DNA from 3 places in the Cronobacter universalis NCTC 9529 genome. Region 3 is predicted to be linked to each of the others. Evidence: predicted binding sites of a transcription regulator. Region 3 holds the regulator's gene; each other region holds the start of a gene.

Region 1 (3,278 bases), 1.1 Mb from region 3:
TTTCCGCAATCAGCTCGTAACCATCCTGCTGATTGCGCTGCTTTGCGCCTTTATTTCTATGATTCTCGGCCACGCCTTTACGCCTGACGCGGATCAGCTGGCGATTCTCAGCGAGGGCGACGCGCTGAGCAATAGCGCCAGCCTTTTCGAACTGGTGCAGAACATGACGCCGGAGCAGCAGCAGGTTCTGCTGAAAGCCTCAGCGGCGTCGACGTTCTCCGGCATGTTCGGCAATACCCTGCTGGTGGGCGGCGTGCTGCTGCTTATTCAGGCGGTCTCTGCCGGGCAGAACGTCAGCGCGCTGCGCGCTATCGGCGCCTCCGCCCCGTTGCTGCCGCGCCTGTTTATCCTTATCTTCCTGACCACTTTTCTGGTGCAGATGGGTATCCTGCTGGTTGTGGTGCCGGGCGTGATCCTCGCGATCCTGCTCTCTCTGGCGCCGGTGATGCTGGCGCAGGATAAAGCCGGGATTTTCGGCGCGATGCGTAACAGCATGCGTCTTGCGTGGCGCAATATGCGTCTGGTCGCGCCGGCGGTGCTGGTGTGGCTGCTGGCCCGCACCGCCCTGCTGCTGTTCGCGCCCGCGTTTGCCGCGCTGACGCCGCAAATCGGCGCGGTTGTCGCGGGAACGCTGAGCAACCTGCTGACCGCGCTGCTCCTCATTTATCTCTTCCGGTTGTATATGCTTATCCGGGAATAACCCTTTTTGCCCGCGGCGATGGTCGCTCGCGGGCCTTCTTACGGAACCGATGTATGAAGCAGTTACTCGATTTTTTGCCGCTGATCGTCTTTTTTGTCGTCTATAAATTGCATGACATTTTCTGGGCGACGGCGGCGCTGATCGTCGCCACCGCGCTCGCGGTGATCTATAGCTGGTACAAATACCGCAAGGTCGAAAAAATGACGCTGGTGACCTTTGTGCTGGTCGCAGTATTCGGCGGGCTGACTATCTATTTCCACAACGCGGAATTCATTAAGTGGAAGGTGACTATCATTTACGCGCTTTTTGCAGGCGCGCTGCTGATTGGCCAGTGGGTAATGAAAAAGCCGCTGATCCAGAGCATGCTGGGCAAAGAGATCACGCTGCCGCCGCACGCCTGGTCGCGCCTTAATATCGCCTGGGCGCTCTTTTTCATCTTCTGCGGTCTGCTGAATATTTACGTCGCGTTCTGGCTTCCGGAAGCGGTATGGATGAATTTCAAAGTGTTTGGCATCCCTGGCCTGACGCTGGTTTTCACCCTGCTGAGCGGTGTTTACATCTACCGCCATATGCCGCAGGAAGAGAAATAACCGCCCTTCCGCTTTGCTGAAAACAACGCCCCGTGGTTAACGCCCGGGGCGTTTTTTTTTGCGCTTTCGCCCCTTAATCCCTCCCCTTTTTTAAGCCAATACAGCCACCTGCGCAATGATGAAGCAATTGTGGAGAAATGATGGAGAATCCCGATCTCGTGTTGTAATGATAATTATTATCATTATCATGCGGGCAGGTGATTACATTTCTACACATAATGGAATAATTGATAATGTTTGAAAAAAAACATGGCATTCGCAGACCCCTTGCGCTGGCGGTAGCCTCTCTTCTCGGTAGCGGAGCTGGTGTGGCGCAGGCGGCGGAAATGAACGACGGCGACGTAATGGTGGTTCAGGCAACGGCCGAACAGGCGCTGAAACAGCAGCCCGGCGTCTCCATTATCACCGCTGATGACATCGAGAAAGACCCGCCTGTGAATGACCTTTCAGACATTATTCGTAAAATGCCCGGTGTAAACCTGACCGGCAACAGCGCCAGCGGCAGCCGCGGCAATAACCGCCAGATCGACATTCGCGGCATGGGCCCGGAAAACACCTTAATCCTGGTCGACGGCGTCCCGGTCAGCTCGCGCAATTCCGTACGCTATAGCTGGCGCGGCGAGCGCGACACGCGCGGCGATACCAACTGGGTGCCGGCGGAAATGGTCGAGCGAATCGAAGTGCTGCGCGGCCCGGCGGCGGCGCGTTACGGCAGCGGCGCGGCGGGCGGCGTGGTGAATATCATCACCAAACGCCCGACGAATGACTGGCACGGCTCACTGTCGCTTTTTACTAACCAGCCGGAAAACGACAAAGAAGGCGCGACACGCCGCGCGAATTTCAGCCTGAGCGGCCCGCTGGCGGGCGATGCGCTGACGATGCGCCTGTACGGCAATATCAATAAAACCGACGCCGACGATTACGATATCAATACCGCGCAGAACGGCTCTTACGCCGCCGGGCGCGAAGGCGTGCGCAACAAAGACATCAACAGCGTTATCTCCTGGAAAATCACCCCGGAGCAGATCCTGGATTTCGAATATGGCTACAGCCGCCAGGGCAATATTTATGCGGGCGACACGCAGAACAGCAACAGTAACGCCAGCCCCAACGGCCTTGTTCCGTCGCTTTACGGCCACGAAACCAACCGGATGTATCGCCAGAGCTACGGCATTACCCATAACGGCATCTGGGACTGGGGCCAGTCGAAAACCGGTTTTTATTACGAAAAAACCAACAATACCCGCCTTCAGGAGGGCACCACGGGCCGCGTCGAAGGCATGATCACCAACGAAAAATACAGCACCAGCCGTCTGGAAAATTATCGCGCCACCAGTGAAATCAACGTACCGCTGACGCTGCTGGTGGATCAAACGGTCACGCTCGGCGCCGAATGGGATCGCGAGGAGCTTAACGATCCGGCTTCCATGCAGGCCACCAATGCCAGTGGCACGACCATTGGCGACATCTCCGGCGACGCCGCCTCGCGCAGCAGTAAAAACAGCGCCACGACGGGCGCGGTCTGGTTCGAAGATAATATCGACCTGCTGCCCGGCACCGCGGTTATTCCGGGGCTGCGCTACGATCACCACAACCAGTTTGGCGGCAACTGGAGCCCGAGCCTGAACGTTTCTCAGGAGCTTGGCGACAACGTGAAGCTGAAAGCCGGTATCGCGCGCGCCTTTAAAGCGCCAAACCTGTATCAGTCGAGCAAAGGCTATCTGCTCTCCACGCGTGGCAACGGCTGCCCGATTGGCGTGAGCGGCAGCTGCTATCTGCTCGGCAATGACGATCTGAAGCCGGAAATCAGCATCAACAAAGAGGTGGGACTGGAATACACCAAAGACGGTTTTGACGCGGGCCTGACGTGGTTCCGTAACGACTACCGCAACAAAATCGTTTCCGGCGATCGCGTGGTGGGCATCGCCTCTAATGGCAACAATATTTTGCGCTGGGAAAACGGTGGTAAAGCCGTGGTCGAAGGGCTG
Region 2 (3,278 bases), 1.8 Mb from region 3:
CGGTGCCGGTACAGATCCAGACGCTCACCGGCTCGCCCTTCCAGGTGGGGCTGGCGGTCACGCTCACCGGGGCGGCGATGTTTATCGGGCTGATGACCGGCGGCGTGCTGGCCGACCGCTATGAGCGCAAAACGCTTATTCTGCTGGCGCGTTCCACTTGCGGCCTCGGGTTTATCGGGCTGTGGATCAACGCCGTGCTGCCCGCGTCGTCGGTCACTGCGATTTATCTGCTCGGGTTATGGGACGGGTTTTTCGGGGCGATCGGCGTGACGGCGCTGCTGGCGGCGACGCCCGCCATCGTCGGGCGTGAAAACCTGATGCAGGCGGGGGCGATTACCATGCTGACGGTGCGTCTGGGCTCGGTAATTTCGCCGCTACTCGGCGGCGTGCTGCTGGCCTGGGGCGGCGTGGCCTGGAACTACGCGCTGGCGGCGCTCGGAACTTTTCTCACGCTCCTGCCGCTGCTCACCCTCCCGGCGCTCCCCGCGCCGCAGATGCAACGCCAGCATCCGCTGCGCGCGCTGGCCGACGGGCTGCGCTTTCTTGCGGCAAGCCCGGTCGTGGGCGGCGTGGCGCTGGTCGGCGCGCTGCTGACGATGGCGAGCGCGGTGCGTGTGCTTTATCCCGCGCTTGCGAACCACTGGCAGATGGCGAGCGGCGAAATCGGCGTACTGTACGCCGCGGTGCCGCTCGGCGCGGCGCTGGGGGCGCTCACCAGCGGCGGGCTCGCGCACGCCCCGCGCCCTGGCCGCACGCTGCTGATTTCCTCGGTGCTGGCGCTGTTGGCCGTCGGCGCATTCAGCCTGATGCCGTTCTGGCCGCTGGCGTTTATCTGCCTGACGCTGTTCGGCTACCTGAGCGGCGTGAGCTCGCTTATCCAGTACCAGCTTATCCAGACCCGGACGCCGGATCACATGCTCGGGCGCATTAACGGCCTGTGGACCGCGCAAAACGTCACGGGCGACGCCATCGGCGCGGCGGCGCTCGGCGGTATGGGCGCCTGGCTGTCGCCGGTGAGCGCCGCGAGCGTGGGCGGGATTGGGCTTGCGATCGTTACCCTTGCGCTGGCGCTGCTTTTGGCGGAACTGCGCCGGTTGCGCCAGCCGCCGCCGGAACCCGCGCCGCATTAAAAAAGGGGCCATCCGGCCCCGTCTTTTACTGTTTGAACAATGCTTCAAGCCGTTTCAGCAACAGGCTGGCGCTGTAGTAATCGAGCCGGAAGGTTTCGGTGCCGAGCGCGTAAACCCGTTTATTTTTCACCGCCGGAAGGTGGGCCAGCAGCGGATCGCGCAGCAGCGCCGCGGCGTCTTTATCATCGGCGGCGAACAAAAACAGCGTCTCGCCGTTCAGCCCCGCCGCCAGATTTTCACCGCCGAGCTGAATAATATCGTGGCGTTTGCCCATGCTGGTGAGGCCGTGCGCGGCAGGGGGCGGCGCGAGCGTAAAGCCGAGCTGGCCGAGCAGTTTCCCCTGCGCCGATTCGGCGGTCCAGAGATTCGCGCCGTGCGCGGCGGGGTTATAAACCAGCGCGCTCACGGGCTGCGGCGGCAGCGTCATCTGCGCTTTCGCCTGCGCGAGCTGCTGGTCAAACTGCGCGATGCGCGCGGCGGCCTGCTTCTCATGACCTGTTATCTCGCCGAGCTGCGTTAACAGCGCCTGCCAGCTTTTGTCGTCGTAATTGATGATTAATGTCGGCGCGATAGCGGAAAACTGTTCGTACAGCGCCTGCGCCGAATCGCCGCCGGTGGCGCTCACCAGAATCAGATCCGGCATCTGCGCGGCCACGGCTTCGGCGTTTGGCTCGCCGATATACAGCCGCTCAACATGACGCGCTTTGGCGATATCACCCCACTGGCGCAGAAACCCCTGGTCGTCGGCGACGCGGTTGCCTGGCGACGTCGCGCCGCTCGCCACCACCGGCGCGTCAATCGCCAGCAACGAACCGGTCAGCGTGACGCTGGTAGAGACAATGCGCTGCGGCGCTTTTTCAAGCGTATGTACGCCGCGGCTGTCGGTAACCTGACGCGGCCACGACGCCGCCTGTGAGACTGAGGATATTCCTAAAACCAGCAGGCTGGCGGCGAGTACGGCGCGCAGGGCGGAAGTGAACGTCACGGCTACAATTCCTGTACGATGAGTTAATAATGCTTCTCATTTTCATCATTTGCCGACAGGATGCAAGCGGCGCTTTCGCCTCCACTTCTCCCCTGTGGTTGACAACCCCGTCATTTCGCCTTAGGTTACGCCTCCAAATACAAATGATAACAATTATCAGTTCACTTTTTGGTACAGGAGGAGCGCATGGATACGTCACTGGCCGGGGAACGCTGCGACGCTGCCGCATCCCTTTCATCTGACAGCTTTTTCTTCATGTCGCCTTATCGCAGTTTCACCACCCGCGGCTGTTTTACGCGGCTGGAGACGCCTGCCGCCGACGGCGCAGAGCGCCACGGCGTGTTTCAGACCGCGCTACGCGACGCGTTCGACCGCGCCCGCAGGCAGGGCATCGCGCGCCCCATCGTCGTCGGCGCTATTCCGTTCGATACCCGCAAACCGTCCGCGCTGTTTATTCCTGAAAGCTACAGCGATACCGCGCGCGGCGGTTATTCGCTTATCGACAACAGCGCCGCGCCGCGCGTTATCCGCCGTGAAGCGCTCCCGGACGAGGCGACGTTCAGGGCGATGGTGGCGCGCGCCGCCGCGCTGACCGCGACGCCTGCGGTCAGTAAAATCGTCCTCTCCCGCCTTATCGATATCACCACCGGGCAGGCCCCGGACAGCCTGGCGCTGCTGGCGCGTCTGGTGGCGCAAAACCCCGCGAGTTTTAACTTCCATGTGCCGCTGCCGGACGGCGGCGCGCTGCTCGGCGCGAGCCCGGAACTGCTGCTGCGCAAAGACGGCGATACGTTCAGCTCGCTGCCGCTGGCGGGCTCCGCGCGCCGCCATGCCGACGCGGCGCAGGATAAAAGCGCAGGCCAGGCGCTGCTCTGCTCGGCCAAAGATCGCCATGAACATGAGCTGGTGACGCAGGCGATGCGCGACGTACTCGCGCCGCGCAGCCAGCGCCTCGCGATGCCGGGCGCGCCGGAGCTGATTACCACGCCGACGCTCTGGCATCTCGCGACGCCCGTCGAGGGCGAAACGCGCTTTGCGGATGACAACGCGCTGTCGCTCGCCTGCCTGCTGCACCCGACGCCCGCGCTGAGCGGTTACCCGCATGAAGCGGCGAAAGCGTATATCGCCGAGCTGGAACCGTTCGATCGCGAGCTGTTCGGCGG
Region 3 (3,278 bases):
ATGGGCGGCAAAGCGGCGATGGCGGTGACCGCCCTCGCGCCGGAGCGCATAGAAAAGCTGGTGGCGATTGATATCGCGCCGGTGGATTACCAGGTGCGCCGTCACGATGAAATTTTTAACGCGGTGAACGCGGTGAGCGACGCGGGCGCCACGTCGCGCCAGCAGGCGGCGGAGATTATGCGTCAGCAGATTGCTGAGGAAGGCGTGGTGCAGTTTCTGCTGAAATCGTTTGTCGAGGGCGAGTGGCGCTTTAACGTGCCGGTGCTGTGGAACCAGTATTCGCGTATCGTCGGCTGGGAAACGGTGCCCGCCTGGCACGGCCCCGCGCTGTTTATTCGCGGCGGCGCGTCGCCTTATGTGGAAGAAGCGCACCGCGAGGCGTTGCTCGCGCAGTTCCCGCAGGCCCGCGCGCATGTGATTGCGGGCGCCGGTCACTGGGTGCATGCCGAAAAACCGCAGGCGGTGCTGCGCGCGATCCGTCGTTTTCTGGAAACTGATTAAAAACAGACCGACCGGCGCCCTCGCGCGCCGGATGCGTTGGCGCGCTTCGCTGCCTCATGTATGATGGCGCGCTGAAATACCGCCGGGCTCCGCCACGGCAGCCTGTTTCCCCTGTCTATACTCATACCATGGCAAAAGAACAAACGGACCGCACAACGCTCGATCTCTTCGCGGATGAACGCCGTCCGGGCAGACCGAAAACCAATCCGCTGTCGCGCGACGAACAGCTGCGCATCAATAAGCGCAACCAGCTTAAACGTGACAAAGTTCGCGGGCTTAAGCGCGTGGAGCTGAAGCTGAACGCCGACGCGGTAGACGCGCTGAACCATCTCGCGCAGGCGCGCAATATCAGCCGCAGCGAGCTGATAGAAGCGATGCTGCTCGCGCAGCTGAAAGCCTTGCAGGAGTAAGGTCTGGTCTGAATTTTACCCAAAAGGACGGGGCAATGTAGCAGAGAGTGCACCCGGCGCCTGATACCGTTTCCGCACCCTCTTTTGTTCTGCTATGATTGCCCTATCTGTGGGCGTTATGCCAGCACCATCACATTTAGATTCAAGAGGTTATTCTTCTTATGGCAATCGTAGGCATCTTTTTCGGCAGCGACACCGGCAATACCGAAAATATCGCAAAAATTATCCAGAAACAGCTCGGGAAAGACGTTGCTGAAGTGCATGACATTGCCAAAAGCAGCAAAGAAGATCTGGAAGCATTCGATATTCTTCTGCTTGGCATCCCGACCTGGTATTACGGCGAAGCGCAGTGCGACTGGGATGATTTCTTCCCGACGCTCGAAGAAATTGACTTCAACGGCAAGCTGGTAGCTCTCTTCGGCTGTGGCGACCAGGAAGATTACGCAGAATACTTCTGCGACGCGCTGGGCACCATTCGCGACATTATCGAGCCGCGCGGCGCGACCATCGTTGGCCACTGGCCGACCGAAGGCTACCACTTTGAAGCCTCCAAGGGCCTGGCGGACGACGATCACTTCGTCGGTCTCGCGATTGACGAAGACCGCCAGCCGGAGCTGACCGCGGAACGCGTTGAAAAATGGGTCAAACAGGTTTCCGAAGAGCTACATCTGCAGGAAATCATCAACGCCTGATGATAAGCGGCGCGGGCACCGTTCCGCGCCGTTTGATAGATAAAAGCAATGAAAATAATTGCTACAAATTTTTAACTTTCCCTCACTACGCTGTACAATAGCTTCCTTAATTATCAGGCCCTCCACGTAAAAAACGCTGGCTGGCCCACGATTTTTAAGCTCTTTTTTGCCGGACGCTTGCGGTTTTCATTTAGGCATGTCAGTTCTATAATGAGACGCATTCATCTTCGGCGTATCCGATGTATCGCTCCCTTCCGGAGCGAGTCGTTAAGCAACAGGACAGATTCCGCATGACTGACAACAATACCGCATTAAAGAAGGCCGGCCTGAAAGTCACGCTTCCTCGATTAAAAATCCTCGAAGTGCTGCAGGAACCGGTCAATCATCATGTCAGTGCGGAAGACCTCTATAAGCGTCTGATTGACATGGGTGAAGAGATTGGCCTTGCCACGGTCTATCGCGTACTTAACCAGTTCGATGATGCCGGCATCGTCACTCGCCACAACTTCGAAGGCGGCAAATCCGTTTTCGAGCTGACGCAACAGCATCATCACGATCATCTGATTTGCCTCGATTGCGGCAAAGTGATCGAGTTCAGCGATGACTCCATTGAAGCCCGTCAGCGTGAGATCGCCACGCGTCACGGCATCCGCCTGACCAACCACAGTCTCTATCTGTATGGTCACTGCGCGGACGGCGACTGCCGCGAAAACGAACACGCCCACGAGGCTGGCGGGAAATAACACTCGCACACTGCATCATCCAGGCCGACATCTGTCGGCTTTTTTATTGCCTGAAAACGCTGCTCCGAAAATAGAAATGTATTTTTTTAGATAGAGTTAAATAGTGATAGTGTTTTAATACAGCGCACAATGCTTAATTAAACCACATATATTTTATTAAATTGAAATTCAGAAAAGATAAATATCTTTGCCGCTCAATCGCTTAGGCATCAGATTATCCCTGTTTGTTCTTTTATCTCTCCTGCGCCTTATTGCAGCAATAAAAATCCATCCATTAAGATACAGCAACGATTTAATTTTATTTTATATAAGGTAACCCATATGGTCTTACCCCCTAAACCGCTTGCTGAGATTTACCGTATCGCGGATATTTTCAATAGCTATGGTAGCTGGTCTCGTGCGGAAAAAAATACGCTCATCCCCCTGCGGGACGGGGAGATCTGCATCATTCGCGGCGGTCAGTTCTCTCTGATGCGCCAGAGCGACCGGCTGCTTCTGGAAAAAAGCAGCGCGCCCTCCGTCCTTGGTCTCGCCAGGAATTTAGGTAAATCCCAATTCGCAAAATTACAGGCTGATTCTGAATGTCATTATCAGTTAATTCCTTTTGATTATTTCATGCAGGAAATTGAGAAAAATCACTGTCAGTTACATCTGCTTATTTTGTCTTCATGGATTATTAATACGCTTTGCTATCGCGAAGAAATTATGATCGGCAGAAACAGCTTCAGTATGATTAAAGCCAATATTGATTGCCTGGCGGCGATGGATGAGTTCATGCGCAACCGCATTAACGTGGCGGATTATATTGTTAAAAAAACTAATCTTTCCCGTAGCATGGTGATGAAAACCCTTTCTCAACTGCGCAGCGCGAAGAATATTGAGATAAGCAAAGGCAAGCTGGTCGCGGTTTACCATCTGCCTGACGCGCTGTA

The links. The regulator Fur, encoded in region 3, represses iron uptake genes when iron is present. The targets are predictions, from matches to a motif close to ATAATAATGAGAACNACTATCAA.
Region 1: AFK65_RS11120 (TonB-dependent siderophore receptor) is a predicted target of Fur. The motif match lies at 1,457-1,479, and genes of this name have one in related genera.
Region 2: fepB (Fe2+-enterobactin ABC transporter substrate-binding protein) is a predicted target of Fur. The motif match lies at 2,253-2,275, and genes of this name have one in related genera.

What each region holds. Positions count from the first base shown of each region.
Region 1 covers NZ_CP012257.1:2,408,849-2,412,126, forward strand. The annotation lists gene AFK65_RS11110 (YciC family protein) at 1-700, shown strand, start outside; gene AFK65_RS11115 (septation protein A) at 754-1,290, shown strand; gene AFK65_RS11120 (TonB-dependent siderophore receptor) at 1,524-3,278, shown strand, end outside.
Region 2 covers NZ_CP012257.1:3,094,683-3,097,960, reverse strand. The annotation lists gene entS (enterobactin transporter EntS) at 1-1,130, shown strand, start outside; gene fepB (Fe2+-enterobactin ABC transporter substrate-binding protein) at 1,156-2,115, opposite strand; gene entC (isochorismate synthase EntC) at 2,302-3,278, shown strand, end outside.
Region 3 covers NZ_CP012257.1:1,306,921-1,310,198, reverse strand. The annotation lists gene ybfF (esterase) at 1-501, shown strand, start outside; gene ybfE (LexA regulated protein) at 630-911, shown strand; gene fldA (flavodoxin FldA) at 1,073-1,603, shown strand; gene fur (ferric iron uptake transcriptional regulator) at 1,894-2,346, shown strand; gene AFK65_RS05960 (helix-turn-helix domain-containing protein) at 2,668-3,278, shown strand, end outside.